3 regions of the Shewanella sp. FJAT-51649 genome follow, and region 3 is predicted to be linked to each of the others. Evidence: predicted binding sites of a transcription regulator. Region 3 holds the regulator's gene; each other region holds the start of a gene.
The links. The regulator MetJ, encoded in region 3, represses methionine synthesis genes. The targets are predictions, from matches to a motif close to TAGACGTCTAGACGTCTA.
Positions count from the first base shown of each region.

Region 1: a site for MetJ is predicted at 2,806-2,823, ahead of metK (methionine adenosyltransferase). Genes of this name have one in related genera too.
Region 2: a site for MetJ is predicted at 2,411-2,428, ahead of metE (5-methyltetrahydropteroyltriglutamate--homocysteine S-methyltransferase). Genes of this name have one in related genera too.

Region 1 covers NZ_CP080411.1:3,857,775-3,864,876, reverse strand. Annotated here, with positions in the region: gene K0H59_RS16975 (EAL domain-containing protein) at 1-691, shown strand, start outside; gene K0H59_RS16970 (hypothetical protein) at 684-1,025, shown strand; gene K0H59_RS16965 (hypothetical protein) at 1,032-1,481, opposite strand; gene metK (methionine adenosyltransferase) at 1,612-2,763, opposite strand; gene tkt (transketolase) at 3,243-5,237, shown strand; gene epd (erythrose-4-phosphate dehydrogenase) at 5,366-6,382, shown strand; gene K0H59_RS16945 (phosphoglycerate kinase) at 6,515-7,102, shown strand, end outside.
Region 2 covers NZ_CP080411.1:3,993,932-4,001,033, forward strand. Annotated here, with positions in the region: gene metE (5-methyltetrahydropteroyltriglutamate--homocysteine S-methyltransferase) at 30-2,300, opposite strand; gene K0H59_RS17515 (LysR family transcriptional regulator) at 2,501-3,406, shown strand; gene K0H59_RS17520 (HDOD domain-containing protein) at 3,468-4,196, opposite strand; gene K0H59_RS17525 (TonB-dependent receptor) at 4,478-6,439, opposite strand; cobalamin riboswitch at 6,548-6,778, opposite strand; gene K0H59_RS17530 (hypothetical protein) at 6,906-7,102, opposite strand, start outside.
Region 3 covers NZ_CP080411.1:4,177,668-4,184,769, forward strand. Annotated here, with positions in the region: gene K0H59_RS18265 (methyl-accepting chemotaxis protein) at 1-20, shown strand, start outside; gene metF (methylenetetrahydrofolate reductase) at 87-980, opposite strand; gene K0H59_RS18275 (bifunctional aspartate kinase/homoserine dehydrogenase II) at 1,283-3,676, opposite strand; gene metB (cystathionine gamma-synthase) at 3,688-4,851, opposite strand; gene metJ (met regulon transcriptional regulator MetJ) at 5,074-5,388, shown strand; gene K0H59_RS18290 (sulfite exporter TauE/SafE family protein) at 5,497-6,240, shown strand; gene nrfD (NrfD/PsrC family molybdoenzyme membrane anchor subunit) at 6,364-7,102, opposite strand, start outside.

The sequences.
Region 1 (7,102 bases), 320 kb from region 3:
GCCTAAAATTGCCTTAAGCACTAATCATGTTGTTGGATATGAGGCGCTTATTCGCCTGAAGGATGAGCATGGTAAGTTAAAGGGGCCGTATTTTATTGATGCCTTTCAGCGTGCGGGTTATTCCCATATCATCGACCGCTTTGTGATTAATACAGTTGCAGAGGATCTCGCTCGCTGGGAATTAGAAGGTTTTTACCCAAAAGTGAGCATCAATATCGACCCAAACAATATTACCGATCCCCAATTGTTGGCGACCATGAATGAAAGGTTAGGCTGCGTCGCCAACCGAGTCGAAATTGAGATGTTAGAATCGGCCTTTATGTTGGATTTAAATCGTATCGATAACAGCATGAAGCAGCTTAAACAACATGGGTTTAGCTTTTTCTTAGATGACTTCGGTACAGGGTTTTCTAGCTTAAGTTTACTGAGTCGGATCAATGTCGATGGTATTAAGCTCGACCGTAGTATTTTGGCCAATACCAGTGAGCCCAAAGGGCGTACCTTGTATCTGCAAATCTGTAAGCTTTGTAATAGTTTAGGCTTTAGTTTGATTGCCGAAGGGGTTGAAACCCTTGAAGAGGCCGAGTTTGTTAAAGCGGCAGGGGGGAGTTATGTGCAGGGCTGGTTATACGCCAAGGCGATGCCAGGGCCCGAGGCTAAAGCCTTTTGGTTGGAGAGAAATAGTGAGTGATACCTTGGTCAGCAATCTGCTGACGACATACGCCAATGCCAATTTGTCGGCTTGGGATAATTTGCGAGTCTTGCTATCCGAGTGCGAGTTGCAGCGATGTACAGCCCGTGGATTTGAAGTCGATTGCGACGACAGTCGCCCCCACTATTGGCTGCAGATTGAGGATAGTTGGCTCGATTGCGGCAGAACCAATGCCTACAGCGCGGCTATAGAACGTTTAACACCTGAGGCCGTTCAAGGTGCAAGGATAATCAGTGTGCAAGACTGTGCACTGTTATCCGCCGCGCAGATAAACCTGCTGTGTATGCAAAACGCCCATTTTGACCACTGTTAATCCGAGTTATAGGATTAACCATTCTCCCGTCGGATAATTCCCTTGATAGCCAAAAGGAAGCCGTCCTTGTAAGTACCAGGCTAAACGTTCTTGGGTAAATTCTGAGAGTGTTGCATCGGCTAACAGTAAAGTGGCTAAGGTATCGGCATCATCTGAGACTAGTGCGCAAATCTCAGCAACGGGCACTATTTCCCAGGTTTCCAGATAGGCGGCTTTAGCGATTTGGGCGACAAGTTCACTGGCGACTTGGGGCTTTAATCTGTCGGCTTGCTGATGGTCGCTAACGCATAAGCTTTCATAGGGTTCGGAGTAGGGCGGTTCGAAAAAACGGTCTGGATCCTTTTCAAGATAAGTGGTGATTTCTTCAAGGTTGCCTAAGGTTTTTGCCCTTGGCTCGCTATGGCCCACCTTGGTCGCCCAAGAACAGGATTGGAGTTGTGCAATTAACGGCTTCATTGAGTCCCTGTCTTTTGCCTATAGTGAAAGCCATCTTGCTGATTATGATGGGGTTAGGCAATACATCCTAAGCATAAAAAAACCGCCCTAAGGCGGTTTTTTACAAGCGAAAGCATGAGCTTAATGCAGATTACAGACCAGCATCGGCGCGAAGTGCGTCAGCTTTATCCGTCGCTTCCCAAGGGAACTCGTTACGGCCAAAGTGACCATAAGCGGCGGTTGCTTGATAGATTGGGCGAGCTAGGTTCAGCATTTCAGTCAGGCCGTATGGACGCAGGTCGAAGTGTTGACGGACTAACTTGATTAAGACCTCTTCAGACACTTTACCTGTACCAAAAGTCTCAACGCTGATAGACGTAGGTTCAGCCACACCGATAGCGTAAGACACTTGGATCTCACAACGGTCCGCTAGGCCTGCTGCAACGATGTTTTTCGCTACGTAACGGGCAGCGTAGGCCGCACTACGGTCAACTTTTGATGGATCTTTACCAGAGAAAGCACCACCACCGTGACGCGCCATACCACCGTAGGTATCTACGATGATCTTACGACCGGTTAAACCACAGTCACCCATTGGACCACCGATAACGAAACGGCCAGTTGGGTTGATGAAGTATTTAGTGTCCTTGTTCAGCCATTGTGCTGGCAGAACTGGCTTGATGATGGTTTCCATCACGCCTTCGATCAGATCCGCTTGGGCGATGTCTGGGCTGTGTTGGGTAGACAGTACGATCGCATCGATACCAACAATTTTGTTGTCTTCGTAAGCGAAGGTGACTTGGCTTTTCGCATCTGGGCGTAACCATGGCAGAGTGCCATCTTTACGCACTTCTGATTGGCGCTTCACTAATGCGTGGGCATAGGTGATTGGCGCTGGCATCAGAATGTCAGTTTCGTTGCTGGCATAACCAAACATTAAACCTTGGTCGCCGGCACCTTGTTCTTTTGGATCGGCACGGTCGACACCTTGGTTGATGTCTGGAGACTGTTTACCAATCGCATTTAATACTGCGCAAGAATCGGCATCGAAGCCCATATCTGAATGGACATAACCAATTTCACGAACCGTTTTACGGGTCAGCTCTTCAATATCAACCCAGGCAGAGGTGGTCACTTCGCCACCTACTAATACCATGCCAGTTTTGACATACGTTTCGCACGCAACACGTGCTTTAGGATCTTGGGCCAGAATCGCATCTAGCACAGCATCAGAAATCTGATCTGCAATCTTATCGGGATGACCTTCTGAGACCGACTCAGAAGTAAACAAGTGCTTTGCCATAGTAGGAAAATCTCGTCGTTAGCAATCAAACGTGTAGAAGCATCTACATCTAGACGGCTATTTTAGTGGAATTTCCCTTGGTTGACACCCCCTAAACTAAATATTTGTGTGTAAAGTGAGGTAAGCCCCAAATCGGGCTGAGTTTGCGGCGCTGGAGTTTCTGCTCTAACTCAATGAATTGATAGTGGTATGTGGTTTTTGTTCCAGATGAGCTGGGTAAGTTGTCGCTGAGCTAAGCTCAAACCAAGGTTGTAGCCTTATCGCTATGGGGTGCAATGTAATAAAGGATATAACATATTTGAATTATTGTATTACAAATGTGTTTAATGTGTTTTAAGATGAATTCGCCTAAACCTTCAAAGGTGTAATCCACCAGACTGGACAGTGGAATGCAATTTTCGTTTGCGTCGCTTCGCTATGTAGGGGAAAATATGCGTCCAAATTGCCCGCTAGACCCCACAAATTAAGCAGGAGAGAGCATGTCTTCCCGTAAAGTACTCGCCAACGCAATCCGTGCGTTAAGTATGGATGCAGTTCAAAAAGCAAATTCAGGCCACCCTGGCGCCCCAATGGGCATGGCAGATATTGCTGAAGTGCTGTGGAATGATTTCCTTAAGCACAATCCGAACAATCCGAAATGGGTAGATAGAGATCGTTTTATCCTCTCTAACGGTCACGGATCTATGCTGATCTACTCTTTATTACACCTGACTGGCTACGACCTGCCTATCGATGAACTGAAGCAATTCCGTCAGTTACATTCAAAAACTCCGGGTCACCCAGAATACGGCTACACCCCTGGTGTTGAAACCACCACTGGCCCATTAGGGGCGGGGATCAGCAACGCTGTGGGTATGGCGATTGCAGAAAAAACCTTAGCGGCACAATTCAACCGTGAAGGTCACGATATTGTTGACCACTACACATACTGCTTCCTCGGCGATGGCTGCTTAATGGAAGGTATTTCCCACGAAGCTTGTTCTCTGGCAGGTACCTTAGGCCTAGGCAAACTGATCGCATTTTGGGATGACAACGGCATCTCTATTGACGGTCATGTTGAAGGCTGGTTTACCGATGACACGCCAAAACGTTTCGAATCATACGGCTGGCACGTGATTGCTAACGTTGATGGTCACGACAGCGATGCGATTCGCGCGGCTATCGAAGCAGCAAAAGCCGTGACCGACAAGCCAACCATGATCTGCTGCAAAACCATTATCGGTTTTGGTTCGCCAAACAAATCTGGCAGCCACGATTGCCACGGCGCGCCATTAGGTGATGCTGAAATCGCAGCGGCCCGTGAATTCTTAGGCTGGCCACATGCGCCATTCGAAATCCCTGCTGACGTATACGCAGGTTGGGATGCGAAAGAAGCCGGTAACGCCCGTGAAGCAGCATGGAACGACAAGTTTGCCGCTTACGCTGCTGCTTACCCAGAACTGGCTGCCGAATACGAGCGCCGTGTGCTGAAAGGTGAATTACCAGCCGATTTCGAAGCTAAAGCGCAAGCCTTTATCCAAGAATGCCAAGCGAAAGGCGAAGGTATTGCGAGCCGTAAAGCGTCACAAAACGCGATTGCCGCTTTCGGTGCGGTTCTGCCTGAACTGTTAGGCGGCAGTGCTGACTTAGCGGGTTCTAATCTGACCTTGTGGGCAGGTTCTAAAGGTATTCAAGAAGATCCAGCAGGTAACTACGTGTACTACGGTGTACGTGAGTTCGGTATGAGTGGCATCATGAACGGTGTGTCACTCCATGGTGGTTTCATCAACTACGGCGCGACGTTCATGATGTTCATGGAATACGCACGTAACGCAGTACGTATGTCTGCACTGATGGGCATTCAAAACATCTTCGTTTATACCCATGACTCTATCGGTCAAGGTGAAGATGGTCCAACTCACCAACCAGTTGAGCAATTAGCTAACCTGCGTATGACGCCAAACATGGCGGTATGGCGCCCATGTGACGCGGCTGAAACCGCAGTGGCTTGGAAAGCGGCTATCGAACGTCGTCATGCACCAACATCGCTAGTATTCAGCCGTCAAAACCTGAAGGCTCAAGCACGTACTGCAGAGCAATTAGCGAATGTGGCAAAAGGCGCTTACGTACTGCAAGACTGTGCAGGTACGCCTGAGTACATCCTGATTGCGACCGGTAGTGAAGTGCAATTAGCGGTAGAAGCAGCAGCTGCGCTGACCGAGCAAGGCAAACAAGTTCGCGTGGTTTCTATGCCATCAAACACTGAGTTTGATAAGCAAGATGCCGCTTACAAAGAGTCTGTACTGCCAAAAGCTGTGACTAAGCGTATCGCTATCGAAGCGGCACATACTGACTTCTGGTACAAGTATGTTGGTTTCGAAGGCACTGTTGTTGGCATGACCACTTTTGGTGAGTCTGCGCCAGGCAACGTGCTGCTGAAGCATTTCGGTTTCACCGTTGAAAATGTGCTGAATGCTGCAAAATCACTAGGCTAATCGCTTAGGTGATGAGATTACCGACAAAAGGTTAAACTTTTGAAAGGTTAATCTGTATAATGCGGCCTGCAATCGTTTGCAGGCCGTTTTTGTATATGCAGTATTGTTAAGAGGAAATAAAGACCTCAATGATCCGAGTCGCAATCAATGGTTATGGTCGTATTGGCCGCTCAATCCTTCGCGCTTTATATGAGTCCGGAAAACGTCAGCAAATACAAATTGTCGCAATCAACGAGTTGGCTAAGCCTGAAGCCATCATTCATCTGACCCAGTACGACACTACTCACGGTCGGTTTCAGCCCAGAGTCAAATTAGTCGATGATCAGATGCTGATCGGCGATGACGTCATCAAAATTCTCCATGAACCGGATCCAGCCAAGTTGCCTTGGGGTGAGATGGACATCGACATCGTCTATGAAGCGACAGGCGCCATCTTAGATCGCAACAGCTGCGAGGCCCATATCCACGCAGGCGCCAAACAGGTCTTAATCAGTCACCCTTCTTCTGCCGATGTTGACGGCACTATCGTTTACGGTGTGAACCAAGACTTACTGCGCGCCGAGCATACCGTGGTCTCCAATGCTTCTTGTACGACCAACTGTATCGTGCCCGTCATCGACGTGCTGGATAAACACTTTGGTGTGAAAAGTGGCGCGATTACGACTATCCATTCGGCGATGAACGATCAGCAAGTGATTGATGCCTATCATGATGATTTACGCCGCACCCGAGCTGCGGGTCAGTCAATCATCCCCGTCGACACTAAACTTGCCCGTGGTATCGAGCGGATTTTGCCGCACATGAAAGACAAGTTTGAGGCGATTTCGGTGCGCGTTCCCACGATCAACGTTACTGCTATCGATCTTTCGGTAACATTAGATAAAACAGTGGATATTGCGACCGTCAATCAAGTGTTAGAATTGGCGGCCAATGGACGATTTAACGGTATCTTAGGCTATACTGATGAGCCGCTCGTATCCTGTGATTTTAACCATGATCCGCGCTCAAGTATTGTCGATGGCACCCAAACTCGGGTGAGCGCAGGACAGTTGGTTAAACTGTTGCTGTGGTGCGATAACGAGTGGGGCTTTGCAAATCGTATGCTAGATACCAGTTTGGCGATGATTGCAGCTAAACAAAGCTGAAGATAAGAATTTATACCAATGGGTTAAGCCTAGTGGCCAATTCGACGGGATGTCGAGTGCCGAGTAGCTACTAAGCTAACCGATTGATGCAAAAACCAGTTTGTTTTTTTGATTATAAAAGGAAGCGTTACCATGGCAATTATCAATATGTCAGATTTAGATCTCCAAGGTAAGCGAGTGCTTATTCGTGAAGATCTCAATGTGCCAGTCAGCAACGGCGTCGTCACCAGTGATGCACGTCTGCGCGCCTCTCTTCCCACTATCGAATTAGCCCTTGCCAAAGGCGCTGCGGTAATGGTGATGTCTCACTTAGGTCGTCCAACCGAAGGTGAATACAACAGCGAATTCTCCATGCAACCTGTGGTCGATTACTTGGCCAAAGCTCTGTCTTGCACCGTCCGTTTAGCGACCGACTATTTAGACGGCGTTGAAGTTGCGGTAGGCGAAGTGGTTGTGTTTGAAAACGTTCGCTTTAACAAAGGCGAGAAGAAAAACGACGAAGCCCTGTCAAAGAAAATGGCGGCCTTATGTGATGTGTATGTGATGGATGCCTTCGGTACCGCTCACCGCGCAGAAGCGTCAACCAATGGTGTTGGCTTACACGCTCCTATCGCCTGTGCAGGCCCATTATTAGCACAAGAATTAGAAGCGTTAGGCAAAGCCTTAGACAACCCAGCGCGCCCATTAGTGGCCATCGTTGGCGGTTCTAAAGTGTCGACT
Region 2 (7,102 bases), 180 kb from region 3:
GAGGCATTAATTGCGGATATTACAAGCGCTTATCCAAGGCGGCGACGCAGTTCGCGGGTCGCATCAACCATGTTCTTCAGCGCGGGCTCAACCTCATCCCAAGTGCGGGTCTTCAGGCCGCAATCAGGGTTAACCCAGAGTTGACGCACAGGCACTTTTTGCGCCGCTTTTTCGATAAGGTGCACCATGGCCTCCACACTTGGCGTATTTGGCGAATGGATATCGTAAACGCCTGGGCCAATTTCATTTGGATATTCAAAATCTTCAAAGGCGTTGAGCAGTTCCATGCGTGAACGCGAGGTCTCGATGGTGATCACATCTGCATCCATGGCGGCAATGGCGGCGATCGTGTCGTTAAACTCGCTGTAGCACATATGGGTGTGGATTTGAGTTTCATCCACAACACCCGCTGCACTCAGTTTAAAGGCATTCACCGCCCAATCTAAGTAAGCTTGCCACTCGCTCTGCTTTAATGGCAGACCTTCGCGGAAGGCGGGTTCATCAATTTGAATAATGCCAATACCCGCATTTTGTAAATCCACCACTTCATCTCTGATTGCCAGCGCCAATTGGGTGGCAATGGTATCGCGGCTGATATCTTCACGGGCAAACGACCAATGTAGAATCGTCACCGGGCCCGTTAACATACCTTTGACGGGTTTGTCCGTCAGGCTTTGGGCGAATTCGGCCCACTCAACCGTCATGGCCTTAGGGCGGCTCACATCACCATAAATCAACGGCGGCTTAACGCAGCGAGAACCATAACTCTGCACCCAACCATTTTTGGTAAAGCCCACGCCTTCGAGCTGCTCGCCGAAGTATTCCACCATGTCATTACGCTCGGCCTCACCATGAACTAGCACATCGATACCGAGTTTGAGCTGACGGTCTATGGTATCGCGGGTCACTTGCTGCAACTGCTCGGTATATTGGGCATCGCTTAACTCCCCTTTGCGCCAGCGGCTACGTAAACCACGAATGGCGGGCGTTTGTGGGAATGAGCCAATCGTGGTCGTGGGCAGCAATGGCAAACGATACTTGCGCTGCTGTACCGCTTGGCGCTCAGTAAATTCGCTCACACGTTCATAGTCAGCTTGGGTGAGCGCAGCGACACGGGCGATCACTTTTGCATCCGCAGCCTGTGCCTTAGCCTCACGGCGTGCCAAACAGGTGTTAACTATCTCTTTGGCGGCAACAGACTCTGGAGCCTGTAACAATTGGCGCACATTGGCCAGTTCCAACAGCTTTTGCTTAGCAAATGCGAGCTGCTGACGTAACGCTGGCGTGAGGGTTGTCTCTACCTCTAAATCCACAGGGCTGTGCAGCAGTGAACAGGAAGTGCCAATCCATAGGCGCGCACCTAAGTCTCTGGCAACACTGCCGATACGCTCGACAATCAGGTCAACCTCTGCCGCCCACACGTTACGGCCATTAACTACACCCGCTGAGAGAATTTGATCTGATCTTAAGGCATTGGCAAACAAGGCCAATTGTTCAGGGGCAGTCACTAAATCGAGGTGCAGACCCGCCACCGGCAACGCGGAAACCAGCGCCTGATGATGACTAATGCTGCCATAGTAACTGGTGAGTAAAATCTTCACTTGAGCCGTTTTAAGCGCTTGATAAGCTTCGCTAATCGCCGCTTGCCAATCGGCGGTTAATTCGAGTGCTAGGATTGGCTCCTCAAGCTGTACCCAAGTCACGCCCTGCGCGGCAAAACGCGCAAGAATGTCGGCATAGGCCTTTAACAGATTGGGCAATAGGCTGAGTTTATCGAAATCCTGACCCACGGTTTTGGCCAGATACAAGTAACTCACAGGACCTAACAACACGGGCTTGGCTTGATAACCCAGCGCCTGTGCCTCGGCCACTTCATCAAAAAACTGCTCATAGGCGATAGAGAACACTTGGTCTTGCTTAAGCTCTGGCACTAAGTAGTGATAGTTAGTGTTGAAATACTTCGTCATTTCAGAGGCTGGCGCATCGGTGCCAGTTGGCGCACGGCCACGGGCAACGCGGAATAAGGTATCAAGATCGATAGCGCCCTCGCCGCGGTGGCGATCTGGAATAGCGTTAAGGGTCGCACTCAGGGTTAACACTTGATCGTAAAAGGCAAAATCACCCACTGGCACTTGCTCGATCCCTGCGGCCACTTGCCATTGCCAATGGGTACGACGTAACTCCTTGGCCACCTCATGCAGTTCAGCTTGAGTGCTCTCACCACGCCAGTATTTTTCGAGGGCAAATTTCAGTTCACGACGACGCCCGATACGGGGAAAACCAAGACTGTTTAATTGCATACCATATCTTCCTTTATTTGAGATAAGCCATATTCGGCACTAGCACCCAGCTGATGGTGTTTTCTTGGCAATTTTTCGCATTTAAGCCTAGATAAATCACAATGGGCGTCTGGACGTCTAGAAGTTTATTGTGATAGTCTCTATGCCAGCAACCGAATTGATTTCAAGCACAACATGAGCGAAATTCACTTGGAGTGATCATGATCGAACTAAGACATCTGCGAACCTTAATGGCACTGAAGGAAAGTGGCAGCTTGGCGGGCGCAGCCAAAAAACGTTTTGTCACTCAATCGGCTCTCTCCCATCAAATTAAGGAGTTAGAGCAACGAATTAACTCGCCCATTTTTGTGCGTAAAAGCAAACCCCTCTCCTTTACTCAAGAAGGCGCACGGCTGTTGCACCTCGCCGAGGAGATCCTGCCGAAGGTGTTAGAAACGGAAACGGATCTGAAAAATGGCCTAGAGACAGAGACCAATCAGCTCAGAGTCGGGATTGAATGCCACAGCTGTTTTCGCTGGTTAATGCCAGTGATGGAGCAATTTAGGCAAGATCATCCGCAGGCCGAGTTAGATCTGTCGAGCCGTCATCTATTCGATTCGCTCAATGCCTTGGAGATGGGCGAACTCGATATAGTGCTGACCTCAGATCCCGTGCCGGGGCACTCGCTCGCCTATCAGCATTTGTTTGATTTTGAAGTGAAGTTAGTGGTTGCCAAGGATCATCCCTTAGCGAAAGAAGCCTATGTTACGCCTAAGCAATTAGCTCGCTTACCCATTATCAGCTACCCAGTGCCACTGGCGCGTTTAGATATTTACCGCCACTTTTTAGAACCGGCTGGTGTTGAGGCGGGCGAGCAAAAAACCTGCGATTTGACCATGATGTTATTGCAACGCATCGCCTGTAAGGACGGTATCGCGGCCCTGCCCAACTGGTCAATCAATGAGGGACATGGCTTGAGTTTAGCTTCAGTCAAACTCGGCCAAGAAGGCTTAAAACGCCCACTATTTGGTGCCTATCGCCGCCACAGCGCGAACTCAGCCTTAGTGCAAAACTGGCTGCAACTGGTGGCCAGCGAAGGCTTAGCGCGTCAGCAAAAATCCAATTAGCGCCGTAAAAACAGCATAAAAAAAGCCTGCAATCGCAGGCTTTTTTATTAAAGGCACATGCCTAAAGCGGGTTGAGTAACATACCGCGCATCGAGAGCACACGACGTAGAATCAACCCGGGAGAATTTTGATTACGGGTCTGGCGCAGATTATGGGCGATCATAAACTCTTGGCGCAGATCCTGATCGAGATCTAAAGCCTCAAAGGCTTCGATGGTTAAGGTCTGCTGCTGATTATCAATCAATGACTTAATCACGCTTAACGGGAAAGATTGCTCAGAGCTGGCATTTAAGTATGCAAAGGCCGTTAAGGCAATGATTTGCCCGAACACGCTAAACAGCGCCAAGGTTTGTACTTCATCAGGGTCAACTTCAACATCCGGCATATCGACTAGGCTGTCGACCGCATCGGTAGCAATATTCTCCGTGAGTTTCCAATAACCTTGCACCAACTTCTTATAGGGTTGGGGGAGTTCATCGAGGCGTTCTTTCAAGTAGAAGGTGAAGGCATAACGATAAATATTAACCTGGCCTAAACGGATCAGGGCGTCTTTTAAGGAACGAGATTTAGGATTTACGACGCCTGAAGCCTGCGCCGAATTACTGCGCATCAACATATGAGCAGCTAATGCGGGATCGCTCGAAATAATATCGATCACATTACGAATGTCGCCTTCGGCAAGGATCGCTTTTTTGAGTGGAATTAAGATCCCACGGCGACCAATCACTTGCTCTTCATTCGCTATGATGGCTCTCACTTGAGTAAAAACCTGTTGCTCAAGATCTGTCATAAGACACTTTACACCTGTTAATTTGCTATAAGATGATTCGAATACCGCTCACATCATACCCAAACTACAAAGAATTTCAGCCCTAAGTCGTAGAATAATTGTGACTATGCTTTAGATGCAGTGATCTACAGCACAAGCAACGACTTAGGCTATCTGAATATAGGGCGAACTTATAAAGAATACACCGAGAAAATGGATTTTTCTCTGCGTATAGCCAAACAACAGAAATAATAAGGCCAGACAGAGTCTGGCCTTATATAGATTAACGATTAGTCTCAAGCTTAGAAGCGGTAACCCACAGTCAAGCGAATATCACGTCCGCGACCAGCGTAATAGCTATCACCCCAAATGCCACCGTAATAACCCGAGCTAACATACTCTTTATCAAACAGGTTATCGATACGCAGGCTCGCTAACCAAGCATCACGGGTATAGTTCAGGGCCAGATTACCTAAAACATAGCTAGATAATTTATCGCCCTCGTTAGCGTTATCGCCTTCGATAAAACGATCACCCGTGTAAATCGCCTCGGCAAACACTTGGAAATGCTCGGCAAAATCCATGCTGACATAACCGCGTCCCGTATGCTCAGCCACCCAAGACAATTGCTTGCCATCATTCACCCCATCGGTAAATTCGGCATCGATATAGTTATATTCCAAGCCTAGGGTTAGGGCTTGAGTGACCTGCCAATCCCAATCGGCACTCGCGCCATAGCGGCGTGAAGCATCGGCATTGACGTTGGCGCCTTGGAAGCTGCCACCAACAGGTTTTTCAGCGCTTGGGTCGAAGACGATTTCATCTTCTAAATCGAGGCGATATAGGCTGACGCGTAGGCTTTGGCTAGCAACAGTCCAATCCCAACCCGCCTCATAGGAACGCCCCGTCTGCGGCTTTAAGCCATACACATCTTTCGGGGTGTAAGCTTGCTCATCGACCTTAGCGAAGCGGAAGTTTTCATCACCACGCAGATAGAATCTGTGCTCGGCGCTCGGACGGTAATTTAAACCGAACTCGAATGCGGTCGCATCTTCATCTAAATCGATACCGTTTGGATAGACATTGCCATCGACCAGATCGTCGGTCACTCGCGCATAACGTCCGCCCACCACATAGCTTAAGGTGTGGCTTAATGGCACTGTGGCTTGCAGGTAAGCACTCTGCATTTCCTGCACGTTGCTGCGCGCCATAGAGTCAAACTCGGCCTTACCGCGGCTGATATCCAAACCCGTGACTAGGTTTAGCTCACCTTGACGAGTGCTGTAGGTTGCGAGCGCTTTAGGACTAAACATCAGCAGCGAGCGAGTATTATGGCTACCCGCCCCCCAGTTTAATGAACTCACTAAGGTATCGCTGTAATCCAGATCCGCCGCCAAGGCCCAGTTTTGGTTAAGCTGATGCTGATAACCGCTGCGCACCGCCGTGGTCATCTCATGAACATATTCGCTGCTATTAGAAGACTGACGTGGATTTTCTTTGAACTGTTTTACCGTCAACGAACCTGGATTCTCGCGGTCATCATCGTAATAGCTGGTTTCAACGAAGAAAGAATCAGTGGCGGTTTTATATTGAATACGGCCTAAGATAGAGCCAGTTTCATTGGCATTATGCTTGCGATAGTTATCGCCTTGGTTGTAGCTACCAGTCAGGAAATAGTGCCAATCTTTATTGATGGCGCCCGACACATCGCCGCGACCTTCGTAGGTATTAAAGCTGCCGCCGGATAATTGCACGCTGCCGCCCGTATTCTCAGGCGATTTAGTCACAATGTTGATCACCCCGCCTACCGCTTGGTCGCCATAGAGCACGCCGGCACTGCCAGATAGAATTTCAACACGCTCAATTAAATTGAGTGGAATCGCATTCAGGCTAGGTGCGGCGATATCGATATTATTCAAGCGACGACCATCGAGCAAAATCAGCGTGTTATTAACCGCAGAGCTCGCGCTAAAGCCGCGCATCGCAAAGCTAGTACCAATGTTATTGTCGGACAGCTGAATACCGCTTTGACCACGTAAGACTTCGGTCAAGCTGGTTGCGCCGCTCTGCTCAATCGCAGCGGCATCAATCACATTCACATTGGCGGCAATATTTAAGGGGGTCTTGTCTGAACGGCCAATGACGACAATATGCTCATCGACTTTGGCGACGCTGGCATCATCGGCCGCCACGGCGGGGGCGATAACAGAAAAGCTGCAAAGGCTGCCGATCAGCAGCGCGATTTTAGTTGGATGTGTTCCCATTTTACCTTTAACTCCTGCAAGGAAAACGGGGCATTGGCGCCACGATACCGTTGATTCAGTAACAAATACTGACAGTCACTATCGCATTTTGAGATCTGCCCACCGAAATCTCAAAAACACCTTTAGGGCCGGTCTCCGGACTTAGGCTATGTCTATCTCAACGAGAGATAAACGCGAAACTGACCTTTGCACACTCGATTCTCTGGCTAACCTTGAGCTACCTTGCGAATGCGGTCGTCTCTCACCTTTTACCGTTGCGGGGGCAGTGCCAGAATTTCACTGGCTTCCCGATTATCTCGCGACGAATGCGTCGCAAGCACCACAGAAGGTTGACTAAAAATGAGGTTCATAGGGCGAAAAAACCAGTTAACGCCCAACAAGGCTCGTGGCATATCAAGCCTGAGCGCGCGCATTATAGACGTCTATACGGATGAAAGTCCATGATCATCCGTCTATCGACTGACAACTACTTTAAGGAAAAGGGCGCCAAGGCTGAGATAAAGTCGGCACTGTTGGCCGCTTGTAGAGGAGGTTTATCGGCAGAAAACACCTCACCACGCATCGATTTATGCAGCAAATACAAATCCTTGTCGCCACTCACTACAGTGTAATAACCAATTTCGCCCTGGGGATGAGAGGTAAAGGCCGTTGGATTGAATTGAG
Region 3 (7,102 bases):
TCTCCCAATTTAAGATTTAGGATTTAGGAATTAGCCAAAAACAAAACGCCGCTAAATAGCGGCGTTTTTTATGGATGTTGACTGCGTTATACCGCCTTTGGGCGAACCCCTAAGGTATGGCAAATCGCATAGGTCAGCTCGGCGCGGTTGAGGGTGTAGAAGTGGAAATCTTTAACACCTTCACGGGATAACACTTTGACCATATCGATCGCCACGTTAGCGCCCACCAGCTGACGGGTTCCAGCATCATTTTCAAGGCCATCGAACTGCTTATGCAACCAGCTCGGCAGGCTAACATTGGTCATGCCCGCGAAACGTTTTAACTGGGTAAAGTTGGTCACAGGCAAAATGCCGGGGACGATTTCGACATCAATTCCCGCCGCAACGCAGCGGTCGCGAAAACGCAGGTAAGATTCAACATCGAAGAAAAACTGGGTAATAGCACGGCTCGCACCGGCATCGATTTTACGCTTGAGGTTAATCAAATCGGCCTGAGCATTAGCCGCATCTGGATGCACTTCTGGGTAAGCGGCGACCGAAATATCAAAGTCGGCCACTGAGCGCAGTAAGCGCACTAAATCCGCCGCAAAGCGAGTTGGTTTTGGGCTGCCCGCAGGCAAATCGCCACGCAGAGCCACTATGTCGCGGATCCCCGATTTCCAGTAATGCTTCGCCAGATCTAACAATTCTTCGTCGCTGGCATCCACTAAGGTTAAATGCGGTGCGGCAACCAGATTGGTTTCTTTTTGAATACGTTCAATCACGCCATGGGTGCGGTCACGCACGCCCGAGTTTGCACCATAGGTCACTGAAACAAACTTAGGATTCAGCGGCTCTAAACGGCGAATAGAGTTCCACAGGATCTGTTCCATTTCGGGGGTTGATGGCGGGAAAAACTCAAAAGAAACATTAATATCGCCATTAAGTTCAGACAAACTTTGGTTTAGCGAATGTGAATGTTGTGCGTGATGAAAAGCCATGTGTATTTCCTCAACCGCCCGAGTGCGACGCTCCATCGCGCTGGTACGACTTATTGATGCAGTAGTTTAATCCGTATGGACGTTTGGACGTCTATATGTCCATATACTAGAGAAACTGACGGTTAAGTCAAGCCAAAAAATCCCCCTTATCGGCATTTTCTTATCCCTTGTTTGCCACTTAGATCCTAGACCTAATTTTAGCCAACAAAAAAGGACTCGAATGAGTCCTTTAAGTCTATGAATATAGGCCAAATCAACTTGAAGATACGGGGTTTAAGTTCTTCAAGTGTCTGGATTTATCACTATTCTTGCAGAAGATCGCGACAGATCTGGGTCAGATCCGATTGCACCGCCGCGGCAGTTACCTCACGGCCCGCACCCGGTCCACGGATAATCAGCGGATTACCTTGGTAGAAAGCTGAGCGGATCACAAACACATTGTCCCCAGGCGTCAGGTTAGCGTAGGGATGATTCGCATCAATCCACTGTAATCCCACCTCGGCTTTTAGTGCCGCACCGCTATTGTCCAAGGAGGCGACATATCTCAGTACCTTGTTTTGCTCGGCCGCCGCGCCATATTGTTGCTGCAATTCATCATCTAGCTCACCGATACGGGCAAGGAATTGCTCCAGTGGAATATCCGCTAAATGGGCTGGCACTAAGGAGCGCAGCTCAATATCCTCAAGCTCGATTTCCAGACCGATTTCACGGGCTAAAATCAGCAGCTTGCGCTGCATATCGCGGCCCGAAAGATCGTCGCGGGGATCGGGTTCGGTAATGCCTAAACCACGCGCTTCAACCACTAATTCCGAGAAGGGTTTGCTGGTATCGTATTTCTCGAATAACCAACACAGGGTGCCAGAGAAAATCCCACCGACGGCCTCAACCGTATCGCCACTATTACGCAGATCGTTTAAGGCGTGTTGAATAGGTAAACCCGCGCCGCAGCTGGCGTTATAACGCCAGAATAGACGGCGATAACCGAGTTGTTCCTTCAGCTCACGGTAGAACGGCAGCGGGCCAGAACCCGCTAGCTTGTTCGCGCTGACCATATGGATGCCGCGCTCGAAAAACTCTGGGTATTGTAGGGTTAAACTGGCGCTGGCACTGATGTCTAATGCAATCAGTTCGTCGCAGTTAAGTTGTTCTAATTGTTCGAATAAGTGTTCATATTGCCAAGGTGTTGCCTCGGCATCGAATTCCTGTTGCCAGTTTTCCAAATCCACAGCCGTTGATTTGATCAGGGCTTTGCTGGAACTCACTAAACCGACGAGTTCGACACGCGCTTCAAGCTCTTGATTTAACGAGGGAGAAACTGACTTAAACAGCTTCACCCACGCCTCGCCAATATTGCCTACGCCCAGCAGCAATACGCCAATGCGTTTACGTGGACCAGCGCAGCGGCGATGCACTTTTTGCGTCAGCAGATTAACCTGCGACTGTGGCACTAAGGTCACCAGACTTAAGTCACCACTGAACAAGGGCTTAGCGTCGCGGCTCAGTAAACGGGCAAAACTGCGGCGATAATGCTCGGCGTCGGCACTCACAAGCGCCACTAAACCGAGTTCGGTATTAATTTGCAGATCTTTAATGCCGAGGGCTTCGGCCTGTGCATCCAATAACTTTTGTACTTGTTTTTGGTTTTCAGCGGTATAGGCAAGTTCGAGTCGTTGATGCGCCGATACCCAATGGGCCAGTGGCGTTAACCCTGCCTCGACTAATTGCTCAAGCAGACTGGCCACATCGCCCGCGATCTTAAAGCCAAATAACACCACGGCATTCAGGTTAGTCACCACGGGCGCACTCGCCGAGGAACTGTGCGGCGCTATCAGGGTAAAGTCGGTATGGGAGGCGTAGCTTGAGCGCACGGCCAGGCTCACCTCAGTGTTAAACAGCGGCTGCAAGGTGCGTGAATGTAATACTGGCGAGCCTAAACGCGCCAAGCGGTCGGCTTCGGCGAGGGACATGCTCTTGAGTAATTTCGCATCGTTGATCTTATTCGGATCGGCGTTAAAGACCCCTTCAACGTCGGTCCAAATGGTCACACGTTCAATGTCGGCAAGGCTGGCAATTAGGCTGGCGCTAAAGTCAGAGCCATTGCGACCCAATAGCAAGGTATCGCCACGCTCGTTGGCGCAGATAAAACCAGTGATCACTAAACGCTCGTTAGGATGCGCGGCCAGTAAGGTTTGCACTTTGGTACGGGATTCTTGCACACGAATTTGCGGTACGGCGGCCTCGTCGGCCACGAGAATCGAACAGGCATCCACGTGGCTTGCTGCTACACCCGATTCACGCAGCAGCGCCGCCATTAAGCGCGCCGACCAACGTTCACCAAAGCTCACTACATGGCTAATTTGGTAATCGTTACGGGAATCTAAAGATAATAGACTGATTAACTGGGCCTTATCCGTGGTTAAACGCTCACGCAGATCCCGCGCTTGCTCATTGGATAACAGCTGCTCAATCAAGCCTTGCTGATAGCTGATAAGGACTTGTAACTCTTCCTGCCATAATTGGTTGCTATCGCGCAGGGACAATAATTTATATAAAAAGTTAGTGGTTTTACCCGCGGCAGACACCACCACCAGATCATCACTATGACCATGGGTTAACAGAATATGGGCGACTCGGCGATAACAATCGGCATCGGCTAAGCTGGAACCACCAAATTTATGTAAGTGACAACGTGCCATCTCGAATTCCTCTACTGACAAGCCGCGACGGCGGCCAATCCTGCTTGAATATCTGCAACTAAGTCGTCGGCATCTTCAATACCAACCGACAAACGTAATAGGGTGTCTTTAATGCCAGCTTCATAACGCGCTTGGGGCTCCATCGCCCTGTGGGTCATAGTCGCGGGCACGGCCACAAGACTCTCAACGCCACCTAAGCTCTCGGCCACGCTGAATAAACTTAAGGCATCTAAAAAGGCGACCACTTCGGCCTCGCCGCCCTTAAGCTCAAAACTCAGCATAGCGCCAAAGCCTTTTTGTTGCTTGGCAGCAATGGCATGGCCGGGGTGATCCGCAAGGCCTGGGTAATACACTTTGCTCACCACAGGGCTGCTCGTCAGCACGTCCACAATACGCTGGGCATTGCTTTGGTGCTCACGAATACGCACGGCTAAGGTACGCAGACCACGCAGGGTTTGATAACTATCGAAAGCTGACCCCGTTAAGCCTAAGGTGTTCGACCACCAATGTAAGGTCTCACCGAGTTGAGGATCTTTGGCGATCACTGCGCCTCCCACCACATCGCTGTGACCATTGATGTACTTAGTGGTGGAGTGGATAACGATATCGGCACCCAGTAATAGTGGTTGCTGCAAAATTGGCGAGAGGAAAGTGTTGTCCACCACAACTAAAGCGCCCACGGCGTGGCTCGCCTTCGCGATAGCTTCGATATCGACGACTCGCAGCAGAGGATTAGAAGGGGTTTCAATCCACACCATCTTAGGTTGCTGGGCGATGGCTTGCTCAAGCGCTTGGGCGTCGGTTTGATCGACCACCAGCAGTTTAAATTGGCCCTTTTTAGCCAAGTTAGTGAATAAACGGTAAGAACCGCCGTAGCAATCGTGGGGCACCACCAATAAATCATCGGGGCCGAGCAACGTAGTCACTAAGGTAATGGCCGCCATGCCTGTGCAAGTCACCACACCAGTTGCGCCCTTTTCCAGCTTAGCTAGGGCATCACCTAAGATGCTGCGGGTAGGATTGCCGGAACGGCTGTAATCAAATTCGCGAGGATTTTTATGACCATCGAAGGCGTAATTCGTCGACAGGTAAATTGGCGGCACCACAGCGCCATACTGAGTATCGCTTTCGATACCCTGACGCACTGCTAATGTGGCTAATTGACGTTCGGTCACTAATTTGCCTGCGGTCATCGGGAACTCCTAAGTTCGCAAAGAGATGTCTGGACGTCTAAATGTACCTAAGCCCAGTGGCATCGTCAATAGGCGTTAAGACGTTTAGACGTCTAAACATAAAGAAATCTGTTTGCAATCACTAAGAAATAGTAGCAATAATTTGACTGTTATCTGTAAGGGTTTAAAATCTGCCCCGAATTTAGCGTTATAACAGGTGAGTCAATGACTGAATGGAATGGGGAATACATCAGCCCCTATGCTGAACATGGCAAGAAGAATGAACAAGTAAAGAAAATTACTGTGTCTATTCCGCTCAAAGTGCTAAAAGTCCTCACGGATGAACGTACCCGTCGTCAGGTGAACAACCTGCGCCACGCCACCAATAGCGAACTCTTGTGTGAAGCATTTTTGCATGCCTACACCGGCCAGCCTCTGCCTAATGATGCCGATCTGTCGAAAGATAGCCCAGACAGCATTCCCGCCGAAGCGAAACGGTTGATGGACGAAATGGGGATCGAGTGGGAAGATATGGAATAACGCTCAGGCGTCCATAATCCTGCCGTAACTAATTATTAGGGATCGTTAATACTCATCTTGCCTGATGGGTTAGAGTAACGATCCCTATTTTGTTTTTGATGGAATCCTATGTTCTCCTTGATAGATCCACAAACGCTCGCCATTGCGTCTGTGATTGTGTTTTTAGGTGCCCTCACCCAGAGTCTGATTGGCTTTGGTCTTGCTGTGGTGGCGAGTCCGCTGCTGTATATTGTCGACCCCGAATTAGTGCCAGCCCCAGTGATTGTGATGGGTTTTTCCATCGCCCTGCTCACCCTACTGCGTGAGCGCGGCCATTTAGAATTCAACGGCTTGCAATATGCGCTGATTGGTCGAGTGCCCGGAGGTTTTATCGGTGCCAGCCTGTTGCTCTTTGCGCCGCAGCCGATTCTTGGTCTGGCGATTGCTGGCATTGTGGCGGTCGCCGTGGTGCTGAGCCTGTATAAATTCAGCCTGCCAGTGAATAAAGCGACTCTGTTTGGCGCGGGCGTGGTATCGGGGATCTTCGGTAATATTGCCGCCATTGGTGGTCCGCCGATGGCGATTTTGTTAGCGGGTAAGGATGCCTCAAAATTTCGCGCCGCACTCTCGGCCTTCTTTATCTTCAGCTCGACCATAGCCCTAGTCATTCTTGGGGTGACGGGCCTACTCGAAGTTAAGCATTTATGGTTATCCCTGATGCTGCTGCCCTCGGTCTTTTTAGGCTATTTAGTGGCGGGCAAACTGGTGGGGAATGTGGATAAACACAAGACCAAGATGGCAACCTTAGCCCTCTGCGCTATCAGCGCCTTAGTGCTTACGGTGAAATCAGTGATTGAGCTATTGCCGCAATAATTACCGCAATAACCCCCTTCCAATCGCTGCCAATCACAGCCATAAAAAAGCACCGATAATCGGTGCTTTTTGCTTGCAGGGGATGTGTGACTTATCCCATCGATATTACCGTTAACCAGAGCACTAACTTAGATAACTTTGTCCCGCATACACAATAAAGTGTCTCAGGGCTAACACGCCGGTTAAGCTGGCGCAGGCCACCATGATCATCGCGCCCTTGCTATGGCGAGTCGCGGCAGGCAACAGCATAAACAGCAGTGGAATACCAAAACCAATCCCGACCACGCCAATCCAGAATACGCTCGCCCACACGCCAGAGGTGAGTGATGCCAGCGCCGCAGCTGCCGCACCGCCCTTAAAGTACAAGGCGCAGAACAACATAAACAGGAACATGATTTCGATGGCCATCACTGGCAGCTCTAAGCCATGCATTTTAGCTAAGGTCTTGTCGTGGCTATCGGTCTTGAACATCACCAGCGCCAGCACCGCATTAGCCGCCGCGCCCGCCGATAAACCAGAGACTAAAAACAGCGCCGGCAATACCGCGGTATTCAGCATCGGATAGGCATTCATGGCCGAAATTAAGAAGCCTGTGTAAGCGCCTACACCAATCGCGAGGATAAACAGCAGCACTTCAATCAGCTTTCTAAAGGGCATCAGCAGCTTAGCAATAGGCACGAGGAAACCTAAGCCCCACTTTGGCAGTTCACCACGCAGCACAAGAATCGCGTAGGCAAATGCCAAGGGTGAGTAAGCCAGTAGCGCTAAGACACCAATCGCCATTACAGACTGGAAGTTGTAGTTGATTAAAATCAGCCAGAAGTGGAAAGGCTTCGTTAAATCAAACACTAAGCATGCCAAG